Shinella zoogloeoides: one gene and its partner. Each later gene encodes a partner of the first gene's protein in a complex. Links are inferred from orthologs where the notes say so. Each region holds a gene or a part of one and is shown on either strand. Other genes may lie near its edges.

Evidence for each region.
Region 2: the proteins of xseA (region 1) and Q9316_RS04470 are in contact, whole or in part, in a cryo-EM structure (PDB 8TXR), measured with the Escherichia coli proteins. The link is inferred for Shinella zoogloeoides from one-to-one orthologs.

The regions. Positions count from the first base shown.
Region 1 is NZ_CP132311.1:3,798,514-3,813,373, reverse strand. Bases 2,876-5,842 are described here. They hold xseA (exodeoxyribonuclease VII large subunit), read left to right. Parts: upstream 2,876-3,549; coding sequence 3,550-5,136; downstream 5,137-5,842. Other genes in these bases: Q9316_RS19635 (NAD(P)H-dependent oxidoreductase), read left to right, coding at 5,144-5,734; Q9316_RS19645 (hypothetical protein), read left to right, coding at 2,876-3,473. Outside these bases: Q9316_RS19655 (class I SAM-dependent methyltransferase), read right to left, coding at 1-516; Q9316_RS19650 (glycosyltransferase), read right to left, coding at 540-1,532; more of Q9316_RS19645, read left to right, coding at 1,659-2,875; Q9316_RS19630 (MarR family winged helix-turn-helix transcriptional regulator), read right to left, coding at 5,926-6,408; Q9316_RS19625 (EamA family transporter), read left to right, coding at 6,494-7,381; Q9316_RS19620 (aminopeptidase), read right to left, coding at 7,432-8,667; ybaK (Cys-tRNA(Pro) deacylase), read right to left, coding at 8,731-9,204; pcaF (3-oxoadipyl-CoA thiolase), read right to left, coding at 9,288-10,493; Q9316_RS19605 (CoA transferase subunit B), read right to left, coding at 10,502-11,197; Q9316_RS19600 (3-oxoacid CoA-transferase subunit A), read right to left, coding at 11,194-11,901; Q9316_RS19595 (IclR family transcriptional regulator), read left to right, coding at 12,025-12,780; Q9316_RS19590 (sulfite oxidase-like oxidoreductase), read left to right, coding at 12,841-13,491; Q9316_RS19585 (helix-turn-helix domain-containing protein), read right to left, coding at 13,476-14,360; pobA (4-hydroxybenzoate 3-monooxygenase), read left to right, coding at 14,479-14,860. UniProt on the Escherichia coli protein: Bidirectionally degrades single-stranded DNA into large acid-insoluble oligonucleotides, which are then degraded further into small acid-soluble oligonucleotides.
Region 2 is NZ_CP132311.1:713,430-728,158, reverse strand. Bases 5,251-8,086 are described here. They hold Q9316_RS04470 (exodeoxyribonuclease VII small subunit), read left to right. Parts: upstream 5,251-6,460; coding sequence 6,461-6,712; downstream 6,713-8,086. Other genes in these bases: Q9316_RS04455 (pirin family protein), read left to right, coding at 7,482-8,086; Q9316_RS04460 (HepT-like ribonuclease domain-containing protein), read left to right, coding at 7,035-7,391; Q9316_RS04465 (nucleotidyltransferase family protein), read left to right, coding at 6,737-7,045; Q9316_RS04475 (histone deacetylase family protein), read left to right, coding at 5,532-6,458; Q9316_RS04480 (zinc-binding dehydrogenase), read left to right, coding at 5,251-5,462. Outside these bases: Q9316_RS04515 (energy-coupling factor transporter transmembrane component T family protein), read left to right, coding at 1-251; Q9316_RS04510 (biotin transporter BioY), read left to right, coding at 288-851; Q9316_RS04505 (class I adenylate-forming enzyme family protein), read left to right, coding at 856-2,346; Q9316_RS04500 (thiolase family protein), read left to right, coding at 2,324-3,505; Q9316_RS04495 (GFA family protein), read left to right, coding at 3,516-3,914; Q9316_RS04490 (acyl-CoA thioesterase), read right to left, coding at 3,900-4,241; more of Q9316_RS04480, read left to right, coding at 4,695-5,250; more of Q9316_RS04455, read left to right, coding at 8,087-8,405; Q9316_RS04450 (ArsR/SmtB family transcription factor), read left to right, coding at 8,533-8,856; Q9316_RS04445 (SRPBCC family protein), read left to right, coding at 8,853-9,272; Q9316_RS04440 (hypothetical protein), read left to right, coding at 9,283-9,489; Q9316_RS04435 (DUF1801 domain-containing protein), read left to right, coding at 9,499-9,921; Q9316_RS04430 (DUF1801 domain-containing protein), read left to right, coding at 9,941-10,342; dxs (1-deoxy-D-xylulose-5-phosphate synthase), read left to right, coding at 10,604-12,523; Q9316_RS04420 (class I SAM-dependent methyltransferase), read right to left, coding at 12,531-13,340; Q9316_RS04415 (hypothetical protein), read left to right, coding at 13,531-13,803; and 2 more genes. UniProt on the Escherichia coli protein: Bidirectionally degrades single-stranded DNA into large acid-insoluble oligonucleotides, which are then degraded further into small acid-soluble oligonucleotides.

The DNA of each region.
Region 1 (14,860 bases):
GATGCGGCGCAGCTCGGCGATCGCCTGGCGGTATTCCAGCACATGCTCGATGACATGGGTGCAGACGACCGTGTCGAACTCGCCGTCCGCGAAGGGCAGGGATTCGATCATCGCCGCGACATATTCGACGCCGTCGAGGTTGGCCGCATCCTCCACGACGAAATCGACGCCCGTCAGCCGCTTCAAGTCCGGATTGCCCGCCTTGATATGGCTCAGCAGCGCGCCGGTGCCGCAGCCGACGTCGCAGACGCTTTTCCCGGCGATGGAGGCGACGATGCGGTCGATGCAGGCCTGCGAATTGTCCGTGCCGGCATGGACGCGCGGATGCTCGCGATAGAGATCCTCGTATTCCCCGGCGGTGAGGAAGGGCGCGCGCTCGCGGAATTTTGCCAGCTTGGTGATGTGCTTGCCCCAGACGAGGCTGGCGGCCTGTCTGAACAGCGCGGAATCGCGCAGGATCGGCGGCAGCACGTCCTCGATCACGAAGCGGATGCGGTTTGTGGTTTCCCGGTTCATGTGGCTGGTCTCAACGATTGGGCTCAGGCGGCGAGATGGCGCGCGGTGCTGTCCGCCGCCTTGCGGGCGGACCTGACATGCCGGCCGGCGGGCAGGTTCATATAGTGGATGCGCAACTGCTCGGCCCGGGCGCGGGCGAGCGAATCGAGGATCATGCCGGCGGAGAAGACGAGGAAGGACATCATCATCAGCACCAGCGAGAAGACCCAGGTCGGCATGCGCTCGACGAGGCCGGTGCGGAAATATTCTCCCAGCACCGGCGCCATGAAGGTGAGGCTGAGCAGCATGAAGCCGGCGCTGATCGCCCCGAAGAAGGTGAATGGCCTCGTCTCCTTCATCAGCATGGCAAACATCCAGAGGATCCTGCCGCCGTCGCGGAAGGTCGAGAGCTTGGAATGGGAGCCTTCCGGCCGGCGGCCGTAGTCGAGTTCAAGTTCGGCGACGGGCAGGCGCAGGCGCGAGGCATGCACCGACATTTCCGTCTCGATCTCGAAGCCGCCGGAAACGGCCGGGAAGCTCTTGGCGAAGCGGCGCGAGAAGGCGCGGTAGCCGGAGAAGATGTCGGAGAAATCGTTACCGAAGAGCGAGCGGAACAGCGTGTTGAAGATGCGGTTGCCGAAGGCGTGGCCCTGGCGGCCGGCGTCCGCATGCACGCCGCGGCGCGTGCCGACCACCATGTCGGCGCCCTCGGTGATCAGCGTGCGGATGAGTTCGGGCGCATCCGTGGCGGCATAGGTGCCGTCGCCGTCGGCCATGATGTAGATGTCCGCCTCGATGTCGGAGAACATGCGGCGCACCACGTTGCCCTTGCCCTGGCGGCGCTCGCGCACGACCGTCGCGCCGGCAAGCGCGGCGCGCAGCGCGGTCGAATCGGTGGAATTGTTGTCGTAGACATAGACGCGCGCCGACGGCAGCACGGCGCGGAACGCGGACACGACGTCGCCGATCGTCTGCGCCTCGTTGTAGCAGGGCAGCAGCACGGCGATATCGAGATCTTCCAGCAAGGCTTCCGACATGCGGCGCGTACTCCCGTCCGGGGCCGCCTTCATGCGACCTCCGGTTTTACTATTTCTTGAGAAGGTTAAGGCTAGGTTTCGGCTGGCTTCGAACGGCGGACGAAAGGGCGAAACGTGTCGGAATCCATGCCTGCAGCGCTCCCCTTCGCGCAATCGGAAACACCGCCGCGCCGCAAGGGCATGACTCCAGGCGTGCTCGCCCTTTATTCCCTCGTCGCGATCACCCTGCTGCTCGCCCTGTCGCTGCCCTTTTCGACCGACTATGTCGGGGCCGACAATGACGACGTCATGCGGCTCGTCATGGTACGCGACCTGATGTCCGGCCAGAGCTGGTTCGATACGACGCAGTACCGCCTCGGCCTTATTGGCGGCACGCCGATGCACTGGTCGCGCTTCATCGACCTGCCGATCGCCAATCTCATCGGCTTCTTCTCGATGTTCTTCGGCCGTGAACAGGCGGAGGCGATCGCGCTTACCGTCTGGCCGGTCTCGCTCGTCGTGCCGGTGCTGTTCAGCATGGGGCTTGCCGGCTACCGGCTGGGCGGCACCGCGGCCATGCATGCGGCGCTCGTTCTGACCTGCCTTTTCGTGGTCTCGCTCAACCGCTTCCAGCCGGGCTCCATCGACCATCACAATGTCCAGCTCGCGCTCGTCGCCGGCATCACCGCCATGCTGCTCGACCCGCAGAACCGGGCGCGGGACCATGCCGTCGCCGGCCTTTTGGCCGGCCTTGCCATCGCCATCGGCGTGGAGACGACGCCGCTGATCGGCGCCGTCTGCCTCATCGTTGTCCTGCGCTGGGTGTGGCACGGGCCGGCCTTCCGCGAGGCCGCCGCCGGCTTCGGGCTGGCGCTGGCGCTGACCGTCACGCTGTCCTTCTTCGCCACCGTCGCGCCCTCGCACTATACGCAGGTCACCTGCGACAGCCTTTCCTACGGTTTCTACGCGCTCGCTACCCTCGGCGGCGGCGTGCTCTTCCTGACGGCTTCGCTCGCCAGCGCCCTGACGTTCCGCGGGCGGCTCATGGCACTGGCCGGCGCCGGCCTGGTGATCGCCGCCTCTGTGCTCCTCATCGCGCCCGGCTGCCTTTCCAACCCGCTCGACGCGCTCGACCCGCTCCTCAAGACATTCTGGCTGTCCGGCATCATCGAGGCACAATCGGTTATCGCGCAGTTCAGGCTCGACCCGACATCGGTCGGCATCTTCTATGCGCCGGGCCTTCTGGCCGTCATCGTCTGCCTCTGGCGCCTATGGCGCGGACAGGCGGCCGAAGCGCATGCCGTGGTGCTCGGCCTTCTTGGCGTCGCCTTCGCCATCGCACTGTTCCAGATCCGGGGCTCGGTCTTCTCCAACATGCTGTCGGCGCTGCCTCTCGGCTTCGCCATCGCGGACCTCCGGCGCGCGGCAAATGCGAACCCGAAAAACGTCAGGACGGCGCTCGCCTTCATCGGCCTGACGCTCGCGTCCGTTCCCGCCAGTTGGGCCATCGCCGGCGCTCTCATACCCGGCCGATCGCAGGACACCTTGAAATCCGAGCTTTCGGCGGAGGAACGCCCGTCCTGCATCGCCCCGGCCTCCATCGCGCCGCTTGCGGACGAGCCCGTCGGCGTCGTTGCCGGCTCGTCGGATCTCGGCGCGGCGATCCTGCGCTATACCGGCCACCGCGCGCTTTCGGCGCCCTATCACCGCAACCAGGGCGGCATGCTGACGGAGCTGCATATCGGCCTTTCCAATCCGCACCAGGCGGAAGCCTTCCTGCGCGGCGCGCATGTGACGCTGCTCGCCTTCTGCGAAAGCGACACCCAGGCGCGCAATCTCGCGAAGGCCGAACCGGGCGGCCTCTATGCCGACCTCCTCAAGGGCAGGGTGCCCGCCTATCTGGAACCCATCGCGGGAACCGAAAACGCCCCGCTGCGGCTCTACCGGGTGCGGCCGCAATAGGCGCCGAGGGCAAGCGGACTGGGGATGCCGCGCGCCGCGCCCTGTCATCGGGGGCGAAACGCACTACACTTTCGCCATGAGCTTCTTTTCCGACACTGATTCGCCCTCCAACCTTGCCGAATATTCGGTCTCGGAGCTTTCCGGCTCCATCAAGCGCACGGTCGAGCAGGCCTTCGACCAGGTGCGCGTGCGCGGCGAAATCTCCGGCTATCGCGGCCCGCATTCCTCGGGGCACGCCTATTTCTCGCTGAAGGACGACAAGGCGCGCATCGACGCGGTCGTCTGGAAGGGCAGCTTCTCGCGCCTGCGCTTCAAGCCGGAAGAGGGCATGGAGGTGATCGCCACAGGCAAGATCACCACCTTCCCCGGCTCCTCGAAATACCAGATCGTCATCGAGACACTGGAGCCGGCCGGCGCCGGGGCGCTGATGGCGCTCCTGGAGGAACGCCGCCGCAAGCTCGCCGCCGAAGGGCTCTTCGACACGGAGCGCAAGAAGCCCCTGCCCTTCCTGCCGCATGTCATCGGCGTCGTCACCTCGCCGACCGGCGCGGTCATCCGCGACATCCTGCACCGCATCTCCGACCGCTTTCCCGTCCATGTCGTCGTCTGGCCGGTCAAGGTGCAGGGCGAGGGGTCCGGCCAGGAGGTGGCAGCCGCCATCGAAGGGTTCAACGCATTCGCACCCGGCGGGCCGATCCCCCGGCCGGACGTTCTGATCGTCGCGCGCGGCGGCGGCAGCCTCGAAGACCTCTGGAGCTTCAACGACGAGATCGTCGTGCGCGCGGCGGCGGCCTCGACGATCCCGCTGATCTCCGCCGTCGGGCACGAGACGGACTGGACGCTGATCGACCACGCCGCCGACCGGCGTGCACCGACCCCCACCGGGGCCGCCGAAATGGCGGTACCCGTGAAGGCCGATCTCGACGCGGAAATCGCTTCGCTCGCCGCGCGGCTGCGCGGCGCCATGGCCCGGCAGATGGACAACCGCCGGCAGGGTGCGCGCGCGCTCGCCCGCGCCCTGCCCTCGCTCGACCAGCTTCTGGCACTGCCCCGCCGCCGGTTCGACGAGGCGGCGGCGGGCCTCGGCCGCGGGTTGCAGATGAACACGGTGGGCAAGCGCCGCGCTTTCGAGCGCACGGCCGCGCATCTGCGGCCAGACATGCTCCTCACCCGCATCGCCGAGCGCCGCCAGCGCGTCACGGATCGCCTCCTGCGGGCCGAGCGCATCGTCGAGCGCCGGCTGGACCAGATGCGCGCCCGCCTCTCCGCCTTCGACGTTTCCTTGCGCGCCACCCCCGCCCGCATCAAGGCGCAGACGGAGCGTTCCGGCGACCGGCTGAGGGGGCTGGCGCTCAGGGCGGAAAGCGCGCTCTCCGCCGATCTTTCGCGCCGCCGCGCCCTGCTCCAGGCGCAGGACCGCATGCTGCAATCGCTGTCCTACCGCAACGTGCTGAAACGCGGCTATGCGCTGGTGCGCGACGAGGAGGGCGCGCCGGTGAAGGGCGCGGCGAGCCTGGGGCCGGGCCGCGCCATCGCCATCGAGTTCGCCGACGGCACGGTCGATGCGGTCACCGGCTCGGGAGGCGGGGCGCCGCGCAGGAAGGCGGCGAAGGCGGAACCGGAGGCGGAAAAGCCCGCATCCCGCCAGGGCTCGCTGTTCTGAGGCCGCCATGCGCATTCTCCTCGTGCTCGCCCACCCGCTGGAGGACAGCTTTGCCGCAAGCGTCGCGGAGACGGTGCGCCGCAAGCTGACTGCGAACGGCCATACGGTCGATCTTCTTGACCTCTACCGCGAGGGCTTCGACCCGCGGCTGACGCCGTCCGAACGGGCGCGCTACTTCGAGCCGGGATACGATCCGTCCGAGGCCGAGCCCTTCGTTTCCCGCCTGAAGCAGGCGGACGGGCTGGTGCTGGTCTTTCCGCAATGGTGGTTCAACTTCCCGGCCATCCTGAAGGGCTTCTTCGATCGGGTCTTCGCGCCGGGCGTCGCCTTCGAGAACGATCCGGCCGGCGGGCGCATCCAGCCGCGGCTCGGCAACATCCACCTGTTCTGGGCCTTCACCACCACCGGTTCGCCCTGGTGGGTGGTGCATCTCTACATGGGCAATCCGGTCAAGCGCCTGCTGAAACGCGGCATCGCGGCGTTCTGCGCCAAGGGGCTCGATTTCAAGCTGGCCAATCTCTACGACATGGACCGCGCCAGCGAGGCCAGGCGCAAGGCGCATCTGGCGCGGGTGGAAAAGCTCGTCGACCGGATTTGAGCTTGATTGTCAGCGGCAGCACCGGGTTACCCCCCTCTGCCCTGCCGGGCATCTCCCCCTCAAAGGGGGGGAGATTGGATGGGGCGCTGTTTCGTCCATCACCAGCGTTGCTGAAAAAGGTTTTTGCCGCTTGCCGATCTCCCCCCTTGAGGGGGAGATGCCCGGCAGGGCAGAGGGGGGTCCCCAGCTACCTATTCGAACTCCTTCAAAAACTTTCTGAGCAGCATATCCAGCGCCGCACGCTCCCCCGCATCCAGGCTTTCGACGAGCCTGTGCTCGTTCTCGACATGGGCCGTCACCGCCTCGTTCACCAGCGCAAACCCTTTCGGCGTCAGCGCGATGATGATGCCGCGGCGATCCTCGGGATTGTGCGAGCGCTCGATGAGGCCGGCCTTTTCGAGCTGGTCGAGCCGGTTGGTCATCGTGCCGGAGCTGACCATGGTCGTGGCGATGAGATCGCCGGGAGACAGCCGATAGGGCGGGCCCGAGCGGCGGAGCGTCGCCAGAACGTCGAAGCTGGCCGAGTTGAGCCCATGCGCCGCAAGCGTCCTCTCGATCTCGCGGGCGAGATGGGTGCGCAGACGCGCGATGCGTCCGAGCAGGCCCATCGGCGCGATGTCGAGGTCCGGCCGTTCGCGGCTCCATTGTTCCAGAATTCTATCGACATGATCCATACGGGGACTAAAGGCGGATATTATCTTGACGTCAAGATAAAATGATATATCTTGATATCAAGATTCTTTTGATGGAGACAATTTCATGTCCCGCACGTCAGACATTCTCCTGACCGCCACCGCGCCCGCCATCTGGGGCAGTACCTACATCGTCACCACGCAGCTTCTGCCCGCCGGATATCCGCTGAGCGTCGCCATGCTGCGTGCGCTGCCGGCCGGCCTCCTGCTTCTCCTCTTCGTGCGGGCACTGCCCAAGGGCATCTGGTGGCCGCGCACCTTCCTGCTCGGCGCACTGAACTTCTCCTTCTTCTGGGCGATGCTGTTCGTTTCGGCCTATCGCCTGCCGGGCGGCGTCGCGGCGACCGTCGGCGCCATCCAGCCGCTGATCGTGCTGGGGCTGTCGCGCGCCGTCATGGGCACGGCGATCCGGCCGCTCTCGGTGCTGGCCGGCCTTGCCGGCATCGGCGGCGTCGCGCTGCTGGTGCTGACGCCGGCCGCCACCCTCGACCCGATCGGCATTGCCGCCGGCCTTGCCGGCGCCGTCTCCATGGCCTTCGGCACCGTGCTGTCGCGCCATTGGCAGCCGCCGGTGCCGCCGCTGACCTTCACCGCGTGGCAGCTCACGGCCGGTGGCCTGCTGCTCGTGCCCGTTGCGCTGTTCTTCGAGCCGGCGCTGCCGGCGCCGACGGCGGCAAATCTCCTCGGCTTTCTCTATCTCGGCGTGATCGGCGCGGCCCTCACCTATATCGTCTGGTTCCGCGGCCTGTCGCGGCTCGATCCGGCCACGGTCTCGCCGCTCGGCTTCCTCAGCCCGCTGGTCGCCGTCGTGCTCGGCTGGGCGCTGCTGGCGCAGGATCTCAGCCCGTTGCAGATCGCCGGCATGGTGGTGGTGCTGGGCAGCGTCTGGCTCAGCCAGCGGGCGCAGTCCGCGCCTGCCGCTGCCACCGGCGCGCTGCCGCGTCCGGCACGATAGCAAAGGCCGGCATCCATGGATGCCGGCCCGTCGTTTTCACATGCCGATTACTACGCCCATTCGCCCGCGCGCATCACCGGCGCGCGGCTTCCATCGGCGCGGATGCCGTCGATGTCCACCTTGTCGGAGCCGATCATCCAGTCGATGTGGATGAGGCTTTCATTGCCGCCCTGGGCGCGGATCTGTTCCGGCGACAAGCTCGCGCCGTCGAGGAAGCACTTGGAATAGCACTGGCCGAGCGCGATGTGGCAGGAGGCGTTCTCGTCGAACAGGGTATTGTAGAACAGGATGCCGCTCGCGGAGATGGGCGAGGAATGCGGCACCAGCGCCACTTCGCCGAGCCGGCGCGCACCCTCGTCCGTGTCCAGCACCTTGTTCAGCACCGCCTCACCCTTCGACGCCTTCGCCTCGACGATGCGGCCACCCTCGAAACGCACCTGGATGTCGTCGATCAGCGTGCCCTGGTGGGAGAGCGGCTTGGTGGACGAGACATGGCCCTCGACGCGCAGCGCGTGCGGCGTGGTGAAGACCTCTTCCGTCGGGATGTTCGGATTGCACGTGATGCCGTTTTTCGCCGTGGACGCACCGCCGTGCCATTCGTGGCCGTCGGCAAGGCCGACCGTGAGGTCCGTGCCAGGCCCCTTGAAATGGAGGGCGGCGAAGCGCTGGCCGTTCAGCCAGGCCGAGCGCTTGGCGAGATTGGCATTGTGCGCCGCCCAGGCACCGACCGGATCGGCAACATCGACGCGCGAGGCGGCGAAGATGGCATTGGCGAGCTTCTCGACCGCGACGTTCTCCGGGTCATCAGGGAAGACCTGCCTTGCCCAGGAGGGATTGGGGTAGGAGACGATGTTCCAGTTGATGTCGAAATTGGCGATCTTCTCCAGCGCCGGCTTGTAGGCGGTGGAATTGGCCTTGTTGGCGCGGGCGACCTTGGCCGGGTCCTCGGCCGACAGCAGCATCGGGTTGTCGCCGGCAATGGCAAGGCGCGCGGCGCCGTTGGCATAGGCCTTGGCCATGCCCTCGCAGAGCCAGTCCGTCGCGCGGTCGAAGCTTTCGTCCGGCGCGTGGCGGTAGCGGGCGAGCGTCGCCTCCTCGTCGGCATAGAAGGTGCTGACGAGGCCGGCGCCGGCCATATAGGCATGCTTGGTGATGAGGCGCACGAGCGGCAGCGCGGCGATCGGCGCGGTCATCACGAGATCCTGCCCCTTCTGGAGCTGGAGGCCGACGCGCACGGCGACCTCGGCGAGTTTTTCGAGCTTCTGGGGATCAACGGGAGTGGTCATGATATGCCTGTCTTTCTGAAATCGATGAGGGAAACTTAGTGCGCCGAAGCGGCGATGAGAAGGTCAGGCGACGACGGGCGCGGCAATCGCCTTCAGCGCCGTCACCACGTCGCGCGGGGAAAGCCGCACCTGAAGCCCGCGCTGGCCGCCATTCATGTAGACGGCGTCATGCGCCAGCGCCTGTTCCTCAATGGCGGTCGGCACTTGTTTCTTCTGGCCGAAGGGGCTGATGCCGCCGACGACGAAGCCGGTCAGCCGCTCGGCATCCGCCGGCTTCATCATATTGGCGGACTTGCCCTTGAAAGCACCTGCCAGCTTCTTCATGCTGACCTCGCGGTCCGACGGCACGATGACGCAGACCGGCTTGCCGTCCACTTCCGCCATCAGCGTTTTCAGCACCCGCGCCGGATTCTCCCCAAGCGCCTCGGCGGCCTGGATGCCGACGCGGTCGGCGGTCGGGTCGTAGTCGTAGGTATGGACGGTGAAAGAAACGCCGGCCTTTGCGAGGGCCTGGGTGGCGCGGGTGGTCTTGGACATGGCGGGCCGTCGATAATGCGATGATCTCGGCCTGCATGGGTGCGAAATGTCGGGCGGCTTGTCAACCGCCCGGGGAGCAATGCTCAGACCCTCTCGAGCGCAACGGCAATACCCTGCCCGACGCCGATGCACATGGTCGAGAGCGAGCGCCTCTTGCCGGTGAGCTGCAATTCCAGCGCCGCCGTGCCGGTGATGCGCGCGCCCGACATGCCGAGGGGGTGGCCGAGTGCGATGGCGCCGCCGTTCGGATTGACGTGCTCCGCGCCCTCGGCGATGCCGAGTTCACGCAGCGTCGCCAGGCCCTGCGAGGCGAAAGCTTCATTGAGCTCGATCACATCGAAATCGGCCGCCGTCAGGCCGAGCCGGGCGCACAGGCGCTGCGTTGCCGCGACGGGGCCGATGCCCATGATGCGTGGCGGAACGCCGGCCATGGCGCCGCCGAGGATGCGGGCGATGGGGGTGAGGCCGTATTTCTTCACCGCCGCCTCCGAGGCGATGACCAGCGCCGCCGCGCCGTCGTTGACACCGGAGGCATTGCCGGCCGTCACCGTGCCGCCCTCCTTGCGGAAGGGCGTGCCGAGCTTGGCGAGCGCTTCGATGGTCGTTGCGCGCGGATGCTCGTCCTTCTCAACCACGACCGGGTCGCCCTTCCTTTGCGGAATGGTGACGGGCGTGATCTCCTTCGCCAACCGGCCGTTCGCCTGCGCCGCGGCGGCTTTCGCCTGCGAGCGAACGGCGAAGGCGTCCTGATCCTCGCGCGAGACGGAAAAATCTTCGGCGACATTCTCGCCGGTCTCCGGCATGGAATCGACGCCATATTGCTTCTTCATCAGCGGATTTATGAAGCGCCAGCCGATGGTGGTGTCGTAGATCTCGGCATTGCGGGAGAAGGCCGTCTCCGCCTTCGGCATAACGAAAGGTGCGCGGCTCATGCTTTCGACGCCGCCGGCGATCAACAATTCCGCCTCGCCGGCCTTGATGGCGCGGGCAGCGGCGATGACGGCGTCCATGCCGGAACCGCAGAGACGGTTGATCGTCGTGCCCGACACCGAGACGGGAAGACCAGCGAGCAGCGAGGACATGCGGGCGACATTGCGATTGTCCTCGCCCGCCTGGTTGGCGCAGCCGAAGATGACGTCGTCGACCGCTTCCCAATCGATGCCGGCGTTGCGCGCCATCAGCGCTTTCAGCGGGATTGCGCCGAGATCGTCGGCGCGAACGGAGGAAAGCGCCCCGCCGAAGCGGCCGATGGGCGTGCGGATATAGTCGCAGATATAGGCTTCGGACATGGGGGCCTCTAAAGTTCCGGCACGACGAGATCGGCGACGGGGCCTTCGACATGCAGCTTCGCACCGGTCATCGCCTGCAATTCCTCGATCGTCATACCCGGCAGCTTCTCGCGCAGAACGAAGCGGCCGTTGGCAACGTCGATGACGGCATGGCTGGTGTAGATGCGCGTGATGCAGCCGACGCCGGTCAGCGGGAAGGTGCAGCACTCGACAAGCTTCGGCTCGCCCTTCTTGGTGACGTGCTCGGTGATGACGACCACCTGTTTGGCGCCATGCACGAGGTCCATCGCCCCGCCGACGGCCGGCACGCCCTTGGAGCCGACACGCCAGTTGGCAAGGTCGCCGTTCTCGGCCACCTGATAGGCGCCGAGGATCGCCACATCGAGATGGCCGCCGCGCACCATGGCGAAGCTGTCGGCATGGTGGAAGAAGGCAGAACCCGGCTTCAGCGTCACGGCCTTCTTGCCGGCATTGATCAGGTCCCAGTCCTCCTCGCCTTCCGGCGGCGCCTCGCCGAAATCCAGAATGCCGTTTTCCGTGTGGAAGATCGCCTCGCGTCCCTCCGGCTGGTAGCGCGCGACCATTTCCGGAAAGCCGATACCGAGGTTCACATAGGCGCCGTCGGCGATGTCCTGCGCCGCGCGCCAGGCGATCTGGCCGTTGGAGAGTTTGATGTCTTCGCGGGTGTCCAGTTCGACGGTCATGCGTAAACCACTCCTGCGCGGATGAGATCTTCTTCCTGCCTTGCGTCCGCGACTTCCACGACGCCGTCGACGAAGATGCCGGGGGTGACGACGTGTTCCGGGTCGATGCCGCCCGGCTGCACCAGTTTCGAAACCTGCACGATGGTCTTCGTCGCCGCCATGCACATCAGCGGGCCGAAATTGCGGGCCGCCTTGTTGTAGGTGAGGTTGCCATGCGTATCGGCCTTTTCAGCCTTGATCAGCGCGAAATCCGCCTTCAGCCAGCGCTCCTGCACATACATGCGGCCGTCGAATTCGGCCGTCGGCTTTCCCTTCGCCAGTTCCGTGCCGAAACTCGTCGGCGTGTAGAAGGCCGGGATGCCGGCGCCGCCGGCGCGGATGCGTTCGGCGAGCGTGCCCTGCGGCACCAGCTCCAGCTCGATCTCGCCGGCGAGGTAGCGATCGGTGAAGGCGCGCGGATCGGTGGAGCGTGGGAAGGAGCAGATCATCTTCCTGACCATGCCGGCATCGATCATCGCGGCGATGCCGATGCGGCCGTTGCCGGCATTGTTGTTGATGACGGTGAGGTCCTTCGGACCCTTGTCGATCAGGGCGTGGATCAGCTCGATCGGCGCGCCGGAGCCGCCGAAACCGCCGATCATCACCGTCGCGCCGTCTCCAATGCCGGAGACGGCCGCCTCCAGGCTTTCGATGGTCTTGTCCATGCAAAATCTCCCGTTGTCGGCCTAGAGGTAAATCCGAAGGGGGAAAGCGGCAATCCTGTTTGTGCGTTATTTGACTTTTGTTCAATATTCGCACAAAATGCACCGCGAGCTGGAGAGGGATGCATGCGCGAAACGGACTTCATCGGCGGGTTCGCCAAGGGGCTGAAGGTCATCGAGGCGTTCGGTGAGACGAAGCCGCGCCTCACCATCACCGATGTCTCGAAAGAAACCGGCCTCGACCGGGCGACGGCGCGGCGCTGCCTGCTGACACTCGCCGAACTCGGCTATGCCGCCTATGATGGGAAGTTCTTCGAGCTGACGCCGAGGATCCTCAGGCTTGGTCACGCCTATCTCTCGGCAACGCCCCTGCCGCTGGTGGTGCAACCCTATCTCGACCAGCTTTCCGAAACGGTCGGGCAAAGCGCGTCGGTTTCCGTGCTCGACGGGACGGAGATCGTCTATGTGGCGCGCGCTGCGCAGAAACGCGTCATGTCGATCAGCCTGATGCCCGGCTCGCGCCTGCCCGCCTATTGCGCCTCGATGGGCCGCGTGCTGCTGGCGGCCCTGCCGGAAGCCGAGGCGCGCGCCATTGTCGAAGCCTCAGACCGCAAGGCCAACACGCCCTTCACCAAGACCGACCCGGAGGCCCTGATGGCGGAGTTTTGTGAGGTGCGCCGGCAGGGTTATGCGCTGATCGACCAGGAGCTGGAAATCGGCCTGCGCTCCATCGCCGTTCCCCTGGAGAATGCGCGCGGCCGGGTGGTCGCCGCGCTCAATATCGGCGCGCCGGCCGCCCATGCGGCGGCCGAGGAGATGGTGGCGCGCTACCTGCCAGAAATGCGCGCGGTGCAGGCGGCGCTGCGGTCGCTGCTCGCCTGAGCGATCCTTGACAGACGGCAGGTCGCAGCCCCACCTTTTGCGCCGCAACAGGAGGCCGCCATGCGCGACGACGAGAGCAAGCTCACCCGCACCAAACGCCGCTGGGCGGACGAAGGAAAATTCCTGACGGGACGCGTTGCGCGGCCGGAGACCGACCGCCTGCCGCCCGGCCAGCATCTCGTGAAGGACTGGCCGGTGCTCGATCTCGGCCAGCAGCCGGTGATCCGCCCGGAAAACTGGCGGCTCGACGTAAAGGGCGGCGCGGAAAATCCCATGTCCTTCGGCTGGGCGGACTTCCTCGCCCTGCCGCAGAGCCGGAAACTCAGCGACATCCATTGCGTGACCACCTGGTCGCGCTACGACAACCACTGGGAGGGCGTTGCGACCCGCGACCTTCTCGACCGCGTGATGCCGCGGCCGGAAGCGAACTTCGTGATGCTGACGAGCTATGACGGCTACACGACCAACCTGCCGCTTTCCGATTTCGCCGCCGAGGACGCCATCCTTGCCACCCATTGGGAGGGCAGCCCGCTCTCCACCGAACATGGCGGGCCGATGCGGCTTGTCGTGCCCCATCTCTACTTCTGGAAGAGCGCCAAGTGGCTGACGCGCATCGATTTCCTGCCCGGCGACCAGGCGGGCTTCTGGGAGCGCAACGGCTACCACATGCGCGGTGACCCTTGGGCGGAGGAACGCTATTCCGACGACTGAGCGGCAAGCCGCGCCCGCTCGGCCAGCCGGAAGGCGCGCGGCGTCTCGCCCGTCTCGCGCAGGAAATAACGCGAGAAATAGGCGGGATCGGCAAAGCCGAGGCGAAGGCCGATTTCCTGCGCCGGCGTTTCGGTGAAGACCAGCTCGCGTCTTGCCTCGTCGACCAGCTTTCGGCCGATATAGGCATGGGCCGTCATGCCCGTCGCCGCCTTGACGATGCGGTTGAGGTGCGTCGGCGAGATGCCGAGTTCCTGCGCATAGAAGTTCGCCGGCTTCTGGCTGCGGAAATGCTGCTGGATGAGGCCATTCAGGTGCTCCATGCGCCGCGCCGTCTCGCCGGCGCCCTCGGCCGGATCGTTCCGGCTCCACAGCCGCGCCGTCAGCGCCAGCACGCAGGCCAGATAGGCCTCCATCAGGTCCGTGCGCCCGCTGCGCCGGCCCGTCCATTCGGCGGCGAGCCGTTCGAGCGTCGAGAGGACGAAGGCGCCGTCCGGATCGCCGGGATCGAGCGGCGTCACGCGCGGCTCCGCCGCAAAGCGCCGCGCCGCGCCGGCAAGGCGCAGGTGCGAGGCGAGCATGGTGAAGACGTAGCCGTCGATATCCCGTGAAAAACGGAAGCCGTGGCCGAGGGCCGGCGGCACCGTGACGACAGCGCTCGGCGAAAGCGTCAGCCGCTCGTTTCCGAACAGGGCGTCGCCCGATCCGGCGGAAATGTACAGGATCTGAAAAAAGCTTTCATGCCGGTGCACGCCGATCTCGTAGCGGTGCAGGCTGCTGCGTGACGGGATCGTTTCGCAGTGCAACCAGAAATCCGGCGCATTCCCGGTGCGCTCGCCGTAAAGCTCGTAGGTCGGGACGGTTCTGGTCATCTCGGCACCATCGGTTCGCAATGTTCGATTTGTACAATCCGTGGACCGTTTCGTCCATTGTCCGATACGGCCGTTCTCACCGACAATTTGCGAAATGCCAGTTCGGGGAGGATTTTTCATGCGTGTTCAGGTCGCCATCATCGGCTCGGGTCCGTCGGGGCTGCTGCTCGGCCAGTTGCTCGGCAATGCCGGCATCGAGACCGTCATCCTCGACCGGTCGAGCCGCGCACACATCCTCGGCCGCGTGCGTGCCGGCGTGCTGGAGGAAGGCACGGCCCGGCTGATGGACCAGGCCGGCGTCGGGGGCCGCATGCACCGGGAAGGCCTGCCGCATGACGGCTTTTCGCTCGCCTTCGACGGACGCGACCACCGCATCGACCTCTTCGACCTCACCGGCGGCAAGCGCGTCATGGTCTACGGCCAGACGGAGCTGACGCGCGACCTGATCGAGCAGCGCGAGACAGACGGAAGGCGAACTATCTACGAGGCGTCGCATGTGA
Region 2 (14,729 bases), 3.1 Mb from region 1 along the record:
TCACCCGGCTGCTCACGCCGCTCGAGCGCTTCGGCTTCGTGCGGGCGGCGGATGTCAGCCTGGCGGTCGGCCTCGTCATCCGATTCGTGCCGGAAATCTTCGCGCGCTATCAGGACATAGCCGACGCGCACCGGGCGCGCGGCCTGCCCGTCCGGCCGCTGACGACGCTCGTGCCGTTGATCATTCTCACGCTGAAGGATGCGGATACGATCGCCATGGCGATTGACGCCCGCGGCTTTCGGCGGCACTAACCATCCACCCAGCCTTGTCCATCCAGGGAACCTGACATGACCACCAGAGACATCGTCCTCATCGCCCTCTTCACCGCCATCATGGTGGTGCTTGGCCTGCTGCCGCCGATCACCTTCGGCTTCATCCCCGTGCCGATCACCGCGCAGTCGCTCGGCCCCATGCTGGCCGGCTGCATCATCGGCGCGCGGCGCGGCGCGGCCTCTATGCTGCTCCTGGTGCTTCTCGTGGCAATCGGCCTGCCGGTCCTGTCGGGCGGGCGCGGCGGCCTTGGCGTCCTCGTCGGCCCGAGCGCCGGCTATATCGTCGGCTGGGTTGTCGGCGCCTTCGTCTGCGGCCTGATCGCCGAACGCCTCGTCAAGGAAGACCAGAACGAACTCACCCAGTTCCTCGCCTTCCTCGCGGCCTCCATCGTCGGCGGCGTCGCCGTCGTCTATCTCTTCGGCGTTCCGTGGCTCGCCTATATGAGCGGCAAGGCCTTCTTCGAGACCGCCGTCGCCTCGCTGGTCTTCCTGCCCGGCGACCTCATCAAGGCCTTCGTCGCCATGCTCGCGGGCCGCGCCGTGCTCGCCGGCTATCCGCTGCTGCCGCAGCGCGCCTGAGCCGATGCCGCTTTCCGGCGCCATCGAACGGCACGCCGCCACCCGTCCTACGGACCCGGCCTTCCATCTGGAGGACCGGGTTCTTTCCTACGCGGGCCTCGCGGCCACGGCCCGGCAGGTTTTTGCCGGCCTGGCGACCCTGGCACCCGAAGGCCGAAGCAGCATCGGCCCGGAAAACCGCCTCGTCGCCGTCGCCACCGGCAACCACGCGCTCTTTCCCGCCGCCTTCGTCGCCGCCACGGCGGGTAACAATTGCGCGGCGCTGATCGATCCGCACCTGCCGGAAGCCGTCCGGCAGCGGCTCATCGAGACGCTCGACCCCGATATCGTCGTCACCGTCGCGGGCGATGGTCTCCATCTGCGCAATCCGCACAGCGGCGCGGCCCTGATCGTCACGGAAGTCGATGCCTGCCTCCATGCACCGTTACCGGAAGGCAGCGACGACGCGCCGTTCCTGATCGTCTTCACCTCCGGCACCACGGCCGACCCCAAGCCGATCATCCGCGACCGCCGCTCCTGGCGCATCAGCCTTGCCACCGGCGCGCCCTTCTTCGGCATCAACGCCGCCACCAGCACCTACGCGCCCGGCCCCCTCGCCCATGGCCTTGCGCTCTATGCGATGACGGAGACGCTGCTCGCCGGCGGCACGTTCCACTCGGCCCGGCATTTCGATGCGACGGAGGGGCTGGAGACGATCCGGGCCGAGGCCGTTCGCCGGCTGGTGCTGGTGCCGACGATGCTGCGGCGGCTGTGCGAAGGCACGCCGGTCGAAAGCGTCGAAGCCGTCACCGTGGCCGGCGCCAAGCTGACGGCCGCCGATCATGCGCTCTGCATGAAGAACTTCCCGAAGGCGGCGCTGCGCGAATATTACGGCGCATCCGAACTCGGCTTCATCACCGTCACGGCACCAGGCGATGCCGCCTCGTCCACCGCCGTCGGCAAGGCATTTCCCGGCGTGCGGCCCGTCGTTCTCGATGAAGCCGGCAAGGTACTGCCGGCGGGCGAAACCGGAACCGTCTTCGTCGAAAGCCCGCTCATCTCCTCCGGCTATCTCGGCGCGGGCGACTGCGCGGGGCTCGTCCGTTTCGGCGCCCTTGCGACGGTGGGCGACCTCGGCTTCCTCGATGCGGACGGCACGCTGCACCTGCTCGGCCGCTCCGGCGGCATGGTGCTTTCCGGCGGCAACAACATCTATCCGTCCGAGGTCGAGGCGGCCCTGCTCGGCCTTGCCGGCATTCGCGCCGCCCATGTCTTCGGCGTAGAACATGCCGACCTCGGCAGCGAGCTTGTCGCCGTGATTGAGCCCATGGCCGGAAGCGACCCGACCGCGGCGGCGCTCGCCACGGCGATGGCGGCGGTGCTGCCACGCTACAAGCAGCCGCGCCGCATCTGGCTCTGCCTGAAAATGCCGGTAACGCCCTCCGGCAAGGTCGAGGCGAGAACCGTGCGGCAATGGGTGGCGGAGGGAAGCGATGCACTCGAACGGCTCGTCTGATCCCACGCGCGTTCCGGTCGTCGCGGCAGCGTTCCGCACGCCGATCGGCCGCATCAACGGATCGCTCGCGTCCGTCGAGCCGGCGAGGCTTGCCGCACCGCTCATCCGCCACATCCTCGCCGAAACGGGACTGCCGCCGGAAGCCGTGGACGACGTGATCCTCGGCAATGCCGCCAACAGCGCCGGCAACCTCGCGCGCCTTGCCGCGCTGGAGGCGAGCCTGCCCGTTTCCGTTCCCGGCATGACGGTGGACCGGCAATGCGGCTCGGGGCTGGAGGCGATCGCGCTTGCGGCCCGGCTGGTCCAGGCCGGCGCGGGCCGCTTCTATCTTGCCGGCGGCACCGAGAGCACCAGCCGCGCGCATCTGCGCTTTCGCCCGCCGCCAGAGCCCGGCGGCGCGCCCGATCCGGTGCGCCGCGCCCGCATGGCGCCCGATGCCGTCGGCGACCCGGACATGGGGATCGCCGCCGAGAACGTCGCCGCCCATGCCGGCATCGGCCGGGAACGGCAGGACGCCTTCGCGCTCGAAAGCCACCGGCGCGCCGTGGCGGCGCAACGGGCCGGCAGGTTCGACGACGAGATCGTGCCGGTCGAAACATCAGCCGGCACCATCTCCCGCGACGAATGCCCGCGCGAAAACACCTCGCTGGAAAAGCTGGCCGCGCTGAAACCCGCCTTCCGGCCGGACGGCACCGTGACGGCGGGCAATGCCTGCCCAGTCAATGACGGCGCCTCGGTCGTGCTGGTGACGTCGCTCGCCGAGGCGAGGAACCTCGGCCTTCCCGTCTTGCTGGAAGTGGTGGACAGCGCCGTGGCGGGCGTCGATCCGAACCTGCTCGGCCTCGGTCCCGTCCCGGCCATGCGTAGGCTTGCCGCGCGCAATCCCGGTCTCGACGCCAGCAACATCCCCTTCATCGAATTCAACGAGGCCTTCGCCTCGCAGGTGCTCGCAAGCCTTGACGCATTGAACGTCGATCCCGCCGTCGTCAACCGCGACGGCGGCGCGCTGGCGCTCGGCCATCCCTACGGCGCGTCGGGCGCGATCCTCGTCACACGGCTCTTCGCGCAGATGCGGGCGGCGGGCGACGGGACCGAGGCGCTCGCCATGATGGGCATCGGCGGCGGCATGGGCATTGCGACCCTGTTTCGGAAAATGTGAGGGGAGAGAAATGAGCGAGAAGACCTATTCCGGCGGCTGCCTGTGCGGCACCATCCGCTTCGAAGCGACGGGGCCGGCGGAAAAGCCGCATACCTGCTCCTGCCGATTCTGCCAGCAGCATACCGGCGCGCCGGCGGCCGCCTGGGTGGAGTTTCCCACCGAGCGCCTGCAATGGACCGGCGCGGGCGGAAAACCATCCACCTGGCGCTCCTCGGACTATTCCAGCCGCGCCTTCTGCCCCGCCTGCGGCAGTTCCATCGGTGCTGTCGACGACGAGCCGGTCGTGGCCCTGCTCATCGGCGGTTTCGACGAGCCGTCCGATCCCGATCTGGCGCCGCAATACCATTCCTTCGAGGATTGCCGGCCGGGCTGGCTGCGGGTCGAGACGGCGCCGTCAGGCGAGGAATGATTTCAGCCAGTCGCGCACGGGCTGCGGCACGTTGACGGGCTGGCGGCTCGCCGGATCGACGGCGACCCAGACGATCTCCAGATCGGCGGCCGGCGCGCCTTCCGACGAAATCGCCACCGCGAAGCTGAGCGAGGTCGCGCCGATGCGGGTGAGCGAGACCTTGAAGCGGGCGACATCGTCGAGCCGGAGGCCGTGATGGAAGGTGCAGCCGGACTTGCGCACGAAATAGACGGGATCGTTCGCGCCCTCGGGCCGGTGGCGCCAAAGATGGGCGACGGCCGCCTCGGCATGCGCGTAATAGGCGGCATTGTGCATATGGCCGTGCATGTCTATATCGCGGAACGGTATCCGGACCTCGCTGACCGTGATGTCTGCCGCCTGTTCCACGTCTTGTCCCGGGATAAAACCATGCTTCGTGCCGTTGTTAGAGCGTTCGGCGATCCCCGGCAAGTGATCGGCCTCGAAGAGGTGGAGCGCACCGCCCCGGCCCCCGGCGAGGTGGAGATCCGCATCCGGCGCGCGGCGATTAACCCCTCCGACCTCATCCCCGTCACCGGCGCCTACCGCAGCCGCACCCCCCTACCCTTCGTGCCCGGCTTCGAGGGCGTGGGGGAGATCGTGCGGATGGGCGCGGGCGTCTGTGGGGTTCGCCCCCCTCTGTCCTGCCGGACATCTCCCCCTCAGGGGGGGAGATCGGCTGGGGCAATGTCGCACCCATCCTCAACGGCGCAGGTTGAGCAAGGCTCTCACCACTTGCCAATCTCCCCCCCTGAGGGGGAGATGTCCGGCAGGACAGAGGGGGGTGAGCCAAATCCTCAAGGCCCCAAGACAGGACTTTCCATCGGCCAGCGCGTGCTTCCCATTGGGGCGAGCGGGCTATGGCAGGAATATCTCGTGCGCCCGGCGGAATGGTGCTTTCCCGTGCCGTACGACCTCTCCGACGATCAGGCCGCCATGGCCTATGTCAACCCTCTGACGGCCTTTCGGCTGGTCGATGCCGTGGAGGCCCATTTCGGCGGAGGGCGCGGGCAGCAGGTGGGCGTCACCGCCGCGGCCTCCGCCATCGGCAAGATGCTGCTGGTGCTTCTGACGGAGGAAGGTTTCCGCCCGGTGGCGCTGGTGCGCAGCGAAGCGACGGCAGCGCGGCTGGCCGGGCGCTTTTCCGGCGAGATCGCCGTCCAGTCCTGCCCGCCGCTCGACGCCGTGCTCGATGCGGTCGGCGGGGAGCCGGGCAATGCGCTGTTCCGGCAGGTCCGCGCCGGCGGCGCCTTCATCCAGTACGGCGCGCTCTCCGGCGCGCAGCTCGATCCGATGCTGGTTGCGCGCCGCCGCGAGGACGTCGCCTTCTCCTTCCTTTGGCTGCGCAACTGGGTGCATTCGGCCCCGCGCGGCGCCATCGAAGCCGCCTTCGCACGCAGCTTCGCCGGCATCCGCACCGGCGTCCTCGGCTCGCCCGTCGACGCCGTCTTTGCGCTCCCAGACCTTCCCGCGGCGCTTGCCCGCCAGGATGACCCGACCCGCACCGGAAAACTGCTCATCGCGCCGTGACGGTTGAAAAGGCGTGGACATGGCCCATTTCCCGTGGACCTTACCAACCGCAATGGGTAGCTTCCGGCCATGACGACGTTTCTCTTCGAGAACCCGATCTTCCTCGAGCACCATACGCCGGAGGGCCACCCGGAGCGGTCGGACCGCATCCGGGCGCTGAACCTCGCGCTGGAGCACGAGCGCTTCTTACCGCTGGTGCGCGAGAAGGCGCCGCAGGCGAACGAGGATTTCGTGCTGCTCGCCCATCCGGAGCGTCACCTCACCGCCGTGATGTCCGCAATGCCCGAAGAGGGCATCGACCAGGTGGAGGCGGACACCTATGCCAGCCCCGCCAGCCTCCAGGCCGCGCTGACCGGCATCGGCGGGGCGGTCGCGGCCGTGGACGCCGTCTTCGCCGGCAAGGCGGACAATGCCTTCGTCGCCGCCCGCCCGCCCGGCCACCATGCCGAGCGCACGAAGGCGATGGGCTTCTGCTTCTTCAACAATGCCGCCATTGCCGCCCGCCATGCACAGAAGGTCCACGGCGCCGAGCGCGTCGCCATCGTCGACTGGGACGTGCACCATGGCAACGGCACGCAGGACATCTTCTTCGACGATCCGTCCGTGCTGTTCTGCTCGACGCACCAGATGCCGCTCTATCCCGGCACCGGCGCGAAGGACGAGACGGGCGCGGGCAACATCGTCAACGCGCCGCTGTCGATGAACGACGGCAGCGACCAGTTCCGCGAGGCGTTCAGGTCGCGCGTGCTGCCGCGCGTCGCCGATTTCGAGCCGGACCTGATCATCATCTCCGCCGGCTTCGACGCCCACCACCGCGATCCGCTGGCCCAGATCAACCTCGTCGCCGACGATTTCGACTGGGCGACGGCCAAGCTGATGGAACTTTCCGAAAAATCGGCGAACAACCGGGTGGTCAGCCTGCTGGAAGGCGGCTACGACCTGCAGGGCCTCGCCGAATCCGCCGCCACCCATATCTACCGCCTGATGAGAGGCTGACCATGAACAACCCCGCCCCCGCCCCCGATGTTTCCGCCCTCTCCTTCGAGCAGGCCGTGGAAGAACTGGAAAAGATCGTCGCGGCGCTGGAGCGCGGCGACGTGCCGCTCGACCGCTCCATCGAGATCTACGAGCGCGGCGAGGCGCTGAAGAAGCACTGCGAGACGCTGCTGTCGGCCGCCGAGAACCGCATCGAGAAGATCCGCCTCGACCGCGCCGGCAAGCCGCAGGGCACCGAGCCGCTCGACGGCTGATACCCGCCATGGTAGAATGAGGCCATGACGAAGGAAGAGATCATCGCGAAGCTGCTGGAGCACCGCGCCGAACTCGAGGCGGCGGGGGCGGAGCATGTTTCCCTGTTCGGGTCCGCGGCGCGCGGCGACCATACAGACGAGTCGGACATCGACGTCCTCGTCAAGCTTTCCGAACCGGTCCGGCAATCGGGCTTCGGCTATTTCGGCGCACTTGCCGACCTCAAGGGGCTGATCGAGAACCTGACTGGGCGGGGAGTCGATGTTTTGCCCGAGCCGATCCAGAAGGAACAGCTTCGGCGAAACGTCGAACAGGAGCGTGTTGTTGCCTTCTAGCCGGCCCAAGATTCGCTTTCTGGATATAGCCGAGAATGCCGACAGCATTCTTCACTACACAGCGGGTATGGACCGCGTATCGTTCGAGCAGGATCGGCGCACCCGGGACGCCGTCGAGCGCTGTCTGGCCAGAATCTCAGAAGCCGCCGTAAAGCTCGACAAGACCGCCGAGACGATGCTGCCACAACACCCGTGGCGCCAGATTCGGGACCTCGGCAACGTTATTCGCCATGCCTACGATCATCTCGATGCGGAAATCGTCTGGATGATCATACACGAACAGCTTCCCAAGCTTCTTGCCGACGTTCGGGACGCAGCGGCCCATCTGCCCGACGATGGAACATAGAAGCGCAACACACCGTCAACGCCCGCGAGCCTATCCACGTCCTCCCCCGCCCGCTAGCATGCCCTCACGAACCAACGACAGGAGGGCGCGATGAGCTTTTTTCCGGGAAAGGACCCCGAGGCCGGGGATGCGGCGGCGTGCGATGCGCTGGAGCATCTGATCATCCCGCGCACCAGCGATATCGGCGGGCTGGAGGTGCGGCGGGCGCTGCCCACGGCCAAGCGCCGGCTGGTCGGTCCCTTCATCTTCTTCGACCGCATGGGCCCGGCGCTGTTGAGGGCCGGCGAGGCGATCGACGTCAAGCCGCATCCGCATATCGGGCTGTCCACCGTCACCTATCTGTTCGATGGAGAGATCAAGCATCGCGACAGCCTCGGCACCGAAATGGTGATCGCGCCCGGCGACATCAACCTCATGACGGCGGGGCGCGGCATCGTGCATTCGGAGCGCTCGCCGGAGAACCTGCGCGGCAAGCCGCAATCCATCTCCGGGCTGCAGACCTGGCTGGCGCTGCCCGACAGCCACGAGGAGATGGCCCCGGTCTTCTCCCACACCACGAAGGCCGAGCTTCCCGCCTTCTCCGCCGACGGCATCACAGGGCGCACGATCATCGGCACCTATGAGGGCCATGCCTCGCCTGTCAGCGTGCCGACGGACACGCTCTACACGGACCTGACGCTGGCCCCCGGCGCCTCTGCGCCGCTCGCGGCGGACTGGGAGGAGCGCGCGGTCTATGTGCTGTCCGGCACGCTCGACGTCGCCGGTGACGTGTTCGAGGCCGACCGGCTGCTCGTCTTCCGCGCCGGCGACGCCATCACGCTGAAGGCGGGGCCGGAGGGCTGTCACATCATGCTATTCGGTGGCGCGGCGCTCGGCTCGAAACGCTATATCTGGTGGAACTTCGTCTCCTCCTCCAAGGAGCGCATCGAGCAGGCGAAGGAGGAGTGGCGCACCGGCCGTTTCGACATCGTTCCCGGCGACGAGGAGGAGTTCGTGCCGCTGCCGGCAGGCTAACGCATAGACGGCTGGATATTTAATATCGCCGCCCTCTATTCGATGCCGATAGCGGCCTTGTGTGGAGGCTTGACACATTCATAGCCATTCAGCTATATGAAAATCCATAGCCATTGAGGTATGGATTTTGACCGAGCCGCACGACATCCTCTTCCGCACCCTGGCGGACCCGACCCGCCGGGCGCTCTTCGAGCGGCTTTGCCGCGAGGGCGAAAAGACGGTCGGGGCGCTGACGGCGCAGGCCGGCGTCTCCCAGCCGGTCGTCTCGAAACATCTCGGCCTGCTCAAGCAGGCCGGCCTCGTGCGCGACCGCCATGAGGGCCGCCAGACGCATTACAGCGCGCAACTTGGCGCGCTCGCGCCGCTGGTCGACTGGACCGGCCAGATGGCCCGGTTCTGGGAGGCGCGGTTCGATGATCTCGAAAATTTGCTCAGGAGAATGGACCAATGAACACGCAGACACGCACGGTCGTGGTCGAGCGCGAGATCGCGCATCCGCCCGAAAAGCTCTGGCGCGCGCTGACGCAGCCGCATCTCATCGCCGAATGGCTGATGCGCAACGATTTTGCGCCGCATGTCGGCCACAAGTTCACGCTGACCGGAGACTGGGGCAGCGTCGAATGCGACGTCCTGACGGTCGAGCCGGGAAAAGCCCTGACCTATACCTGGAACCACGTTCACGACGACCCAGCTTTCGACCTGAGGAGCGTGGTATGCTTCACGCTCACGCCGACCGCCTCGGGAACCGTCCTGCGCATGGAGCAGACCGGCTTCCGGCCGGAGCAGAAGCAGGCCTTCGGCGGCGCGCGCTATGGTTGGGAGGAGCATTTCACCAACCTTGAGCGGGTTCTGGCGGGAATGGAATAGGGAGGAAACGATGAACTGGAACATGCGGATAAGACAGGTCCACCGTTGGCTGTCGATCATCTTCACGCTTGCCGTGCTCATCAACATCGCGGCGATGGCACAGGGCCAGCCGGCCATCTGGATCGGTCTCCTCGCCCTCTTCCCGCTCATCCTGCTGCTGGCGAGCGGGCTCTATCTCTTCGCCCTGCCCTATGCGGCGCGGTGGCGGCAAGGCTAGGAGGGCGCGATGGCCGGCGAAAAATCCGACAAGCCCGTCCTGCTTTCGGGCGGCAACCCGCAGATCGCCAAGGGCTACGGCGACGGGCCGATCAAGGCCTATATCGCGGCCATGCCGGGCTGGAAGAGCGATATCGGGCGAAAGCTCGACGCCCTGGTCGAGAAGACGGTGCCCGATGTCCACAAGGCGGTGAAGTGGAACTCGCCGTTCTACGGCATCGAGGGCGACGGCTGGTTCCTCAGCTATCATTGCTTTGCGAAATACATCAAGCTGACCTTCTTTCGCGGCACCTCGCTCGATCCGGTTCCGCCGGTCGCTTCCAAGACGCCGGAAACGCGCTATTTCCACATTCATGAGGGCGAAGCGCTGGACGAGGCCCTGCTGGCAAGCTGGATCAAACAGGCGAGCCGGCTTCCCGGCGAGCGCATGTAGCAACATAAAGGGTGGACCCATGGCTGAAACCGAAACCGCGCAATCCCCTTCCGCGCTGATCGACAAGCGCATCGCCGAGCTTGCCGATTGGCGCGGCGAGACGCTGGCCCGGCTGCGTGCGCTGATACGGGAAGCCGACCCCGACATCGTCGAGGAATGGAAATGGCGCGGCGTCCCCGTCTTCGAACATGACGGCATCGTGTGCACCGGCGAGACCTACAAGGCCGTGGTGAAGCTGACCTTTGCCAAGGGCGCCTCGCTGGAGGATCCGGCCGGGCTGTTCAATTCCAGCCTCGACGGTAACACGCGCCGCGCCATCGACTTCCACGAGGGCGAGGCGATCAGGGAAGACGCGCTGAAGGCGCTGATCCGCGCCGCCGTCGCACTCAACAGTGCCGGCCGCGCGAAGAAGAAGAGGTGAAGGAACGTCGTCCGCCTCGGGAATCATGTTGAAGTCTCTCGGGCGGGGCGTCCGCAAAATGCCCCAATTGCCCAACAAGACTCCGTGAATGCGTCGGTTTGTAAGGTATCAATCCGGCGAAATACGCTCTAGACTTGCCGAAACGGTTGAAATCGCGCGCCGCATTCTGCATGTGACAGGCAAGCGCGGCTTCAAACCGCATGTCCGGGCCGGGCTCCGCAACGGAGCGGCGGCACGCGGGCGAGAACACGAGGCATGAGAGTGACACAAGCACCCGCCACACCCCTGCTCGACAAGGTCCACATTCCCGCGGACCTCAAGGCCGTGGACGATCGCGACCTGCCGCAGCTGGCAGCCGAACTGCGCGCCGAGATGGTCGATGCCGTCTCGCGCACCGGCGGGCACCTCGGTGCGGGCCTCGGCGTGGTGGAGCTGACCATCGCCATCCACAAGGTGTTCGACACGCCGAAGGACCGGCTGATCTTCGACGTCGGCCACCAGTGCTACCCGCACAAGATCCTGACCGGCCGGCGCGACCGCATCCGCACGCTGCGCCAGGAAGACGGCCTTTCCGGCTTCACCCGCCGGGCCGAGAGCGAATACGACCCCTTCGGCGCCGCCCATTCCTCGACCTCGATTTCCGCCGGCCTCGGCATGGCGGTCGCCGCAGACCTGTCGGGCGACCACCGCAATGTCATCGCCGTCATCGGCGACGGCGCGCTGTCGGCCGGCATGGCCTACGAGGCGCTGAACAATGCCGGCGCGCTCGATGCCCGCCTCATCGTCATCCTCAACGACAACGACATGTCGATCGCCCCGCCGACGGGCGCGATGAGCGCCTATCTCGCGCGCCTGGCCTCGGGCCGCACCTATATGGGCTTCCGCGACCTCGGCAAGAAGCTGACGGCCTATCTCGGCAAGAAGGTCGACCGCGCCATCACCCGCGCCGTCGAGCATGCGCGCGGCTACGTCACGGGCGGCACGCTGTTCGAGGAGATGGGCTTCTACCATATCGGCCCGATCGACGGCCATTCTTTCGAGCACCTGCTGCCGGTGCTGCGCAATGTGCGCGACAATTCCAAGGGTCCGGTGCTGATCCACGTCGTCACCCAGAAGGGCAAGGGCTATCCGCCGGCGGAAGCCGCACCCGACAAGTATCACGGCGTCAACACGTTCGACGTCATCACCGGCGCGCAGGCCAAGGCCAAGCCCAATGCGCCGGCCTATACCGCCGTCTTCGCCGATGCGCTGGTGCAGGAAGCCGGCTTCGACGAGAAGATCGTCGGCGTCACCGCCGCCATGCCGAACGGCACCGGCCTCGACAAGCTCGCGAACGCCTTCCCGGCGCGCACCTTCGACGTCGGCATTGCCGAGCAGCATGCGGTGACTTTCGCCGCCGGCCTTGCCGCCGAGGGCTACAAGCCGTTCTGCGCGCTCTATTCCACCTTCCTCCAGCGCGGCTACGACCAGGTGGTGCACGACGTCGCCATTCAGGGCCTGCCGGTTCGTTTTCCCATCGACCGGGCGGGCTTCGTCGGCGCCGACGGGCCGACCCATGCCGGCTCCTTCGACACGACCTATCTTGCGGCCCTGCCCGGCTTCGTGGTGATGGCCGCCGCCGACGAGGCGGAGCTGAAGCACATGGTGCGCACCGCCGCCGCCTATGACGCCGGCCCGATCTCCTTCCGCTATCCGCGCGGCGAGGGCGTCGGCGTCGATATGCCGGTTCGCGGCGAAATCCTCGAGATCGGCAAGGGCCGCGTCGTCAAGCAGGGCTCCAAGGTCGCCCTCCTCTCCTTCGGCACCCGCCTTGCCGACTGTTTGCTGGCCGCCGAGGACCTCGACGCGGCAGGCCTTTCCACCACGGTCGCCGATGCGCGCTTCGCCAAGCCGCTCGACCATGACCTCATCCGCCAGCTCGCCCGCCACCACGAGGTGCTGATCACCATCGAGGAGGGCGCTGTCGGCGGCTTCGGCAGCCATGTGCTGCAGTTCCTCGCGCTCGAAGGCCTGCTCGACCACGGCCTCAAGGTGCGCCCGCTGGTGCTGCCGGATATCTGGATGGAACAGGCCAAGCCCGACGCGATGTATGCCAAGGCCGGCCTCGACCGCGCCGGCATCGTCTCGACGGTCTTCCAGGCGCTCGGCCAGAAGGCCATCGGCGTCGGCGCGGCCGGCTGAGCGCCCTTCACACTGCTTTTATGCTGAGGAAGAGCCCGCTTTCCTTGGCGGTTTCCAGCACGCCATTGCCCTCGCGGAACGCAGCGGCAATGGCGTTGCGCAAATCAGCAAGCTGCGCCTCGTCGGCCGTATCGCCCGGCGGAAAGGACGTCAGCGCCAGGAAGACGTCTTCGGCCTCCGTCACGCGAAGACGGGCGGGATGCTGCTCCATGGCGACATTGCCGAACGCGGCGCGCATCAGGCGCTCGGCCTCATCATAGCCGAAACGGGCGGCGGCGGGATCGAACGGCTGGCTGCCGAGCGTGGTCGCCAGCGCGTAGATCGCACGCGTATTGCCGATCCCGTTCGTCGTGACCGCTAGAACGCCGCCGGGCTTCAGCACCCGGTGCATTTCCGCGATGGCCCTCGCCGGCTCCGGCACATGGTAGAGCATGTGCATGGCGATGACGGCGTCGAAGGTATCGTCGGCGAAGGGCAAGGCGGATGCATCCGCCTGATGGCCCGCGACGCCGGCAAAGGGCAGGCGCCGGCACCGTGCCAGAGCCTCCTCCACCATGCCCGGCGACAGATCCGAAAGCGTCAGGTCGAGACGCTCCGGCAGGGCCGCCGCGGCGCTCTCCCAGAACCAGCCGGGCCCGCAGCCGGCGTCGAGAACACGGCTTCCCGCCTTCAGAGGCAGCCGCGCCGCCACCCAGGAAAACCAGCCGACCTCGGCAATCGTGTATTCCCGGTTGAGGCGGGCCCGCGCCGCGAGCTTGCGGCTGTCGCCATATTGCCGGTCATTGCCGGACGTCATTCCGGATGTCGTGGATGACATCGTCTCCTCCCCATTCACGCGGGGCAGATCATACGGGTGCAAAGCCGCATGCGCCATCGCTCCGGCATCCGTCAGACTTTCTCAACCATCGCGGTTTGCCGGCACGTAACCACGTCCCTTGGGTGTTGTGAAACCTCCGCCCGCTACTATGCCGGTCAACGACAAGAACGACCGGACAGGGATTTTCACCATGCGCCACGCGCTGCTTGCGGCTCTTGCCGCAACGCTTTGCCATGCCTCCATCGCGGCGGCCGAGGAGCGGCCGGCGCACGACCCCGCCATAGAGGCGGCGGCCATCGCCATGCTGCAGAAGAAGCTGCCCGACATCCGCAAGTCGCGCGATATCGGCGACGAGCCGGTGATCGTGCGCAAAGCAAGGCCGGAAGAGCGGCCGCAGGGCATTTCCGCCCTGATGGACCTGGACTTCTCGCAAAACTTCGCCGGCCGCATCATCTGGCTTTGAGCGGGGGCTTGCCTCTTTGCGCCCGAGGCGTCATGAGAGGCCATGTCACATCCCACAGAAACCATCCGCCTCGACCAGCTCCTGCTGAATGCCGGCCTCGTTGCAAGCCGCTCGCGGGCGCGCGACGCCATCACGCGCGGCACCGTCAAGGTGAACGGCCGCGTCGTCACCAAGCCGAGCTCCACTTTCCCGGCCTCCGCGACCATCGAGATCGACGACCCTGCACAGGCCTACGTCTCGCGTGCGGCGCTCAAGCTGAAGGCGGCGCTCGACCATTTCGGCCTCGACCCCGCCGGCCTCGACTGCCTCGACATCGGCGCCTCGACCGGCGGCTTCACCGATATCCTGCTGGAGCGCGGCGCGAACCATGTCGTCGCCGTCGATGTCGGTCATGACCAGCTGCACCCCCGGCTGCGGGAAGACGAGCGCATCACCAACCACGAGGGCCTGAATGCGCGCGTGCTCGACGAAGATCATCTCGAAGACCGCGAGATCGGCGCCGTCGTCTCCGACGTCTCCTTCATCTCGCTGAAGCTGGCGCTGCCGCCGGCGCTCACCATGGCGCAGCCGGGCGCCTTCTGCGTCCTGCTCGTCAAGCCGCAGTTCGAGGCGGGCCGCGAGGCGATCAGCAAGGCGGGGCTCCTGAAGGATCCGGAGAGCGCCCCGGCGGTCGCCGCCGAGCTGGAACGCTGGCTCGTCGAGGATATGGGCTGGCAGAGCCTCGGCCTCATCCCCTCGCCGATCGCCGGCGGCGACGGCAATGTCGAGTTCCTGCTGGGAGGCCGCAAGCCATGACGGCGGAAACGCTCACCATCGCGCGGCTGGGCGCGGGCGGCGACGGCATTGCCGATGCGGCGGGCGGCCCGGTCTACGTGCCCTTCACGCTGCCCGGCGAAACGGTCGCCGTGGCGCGGGTGAAGAACCAC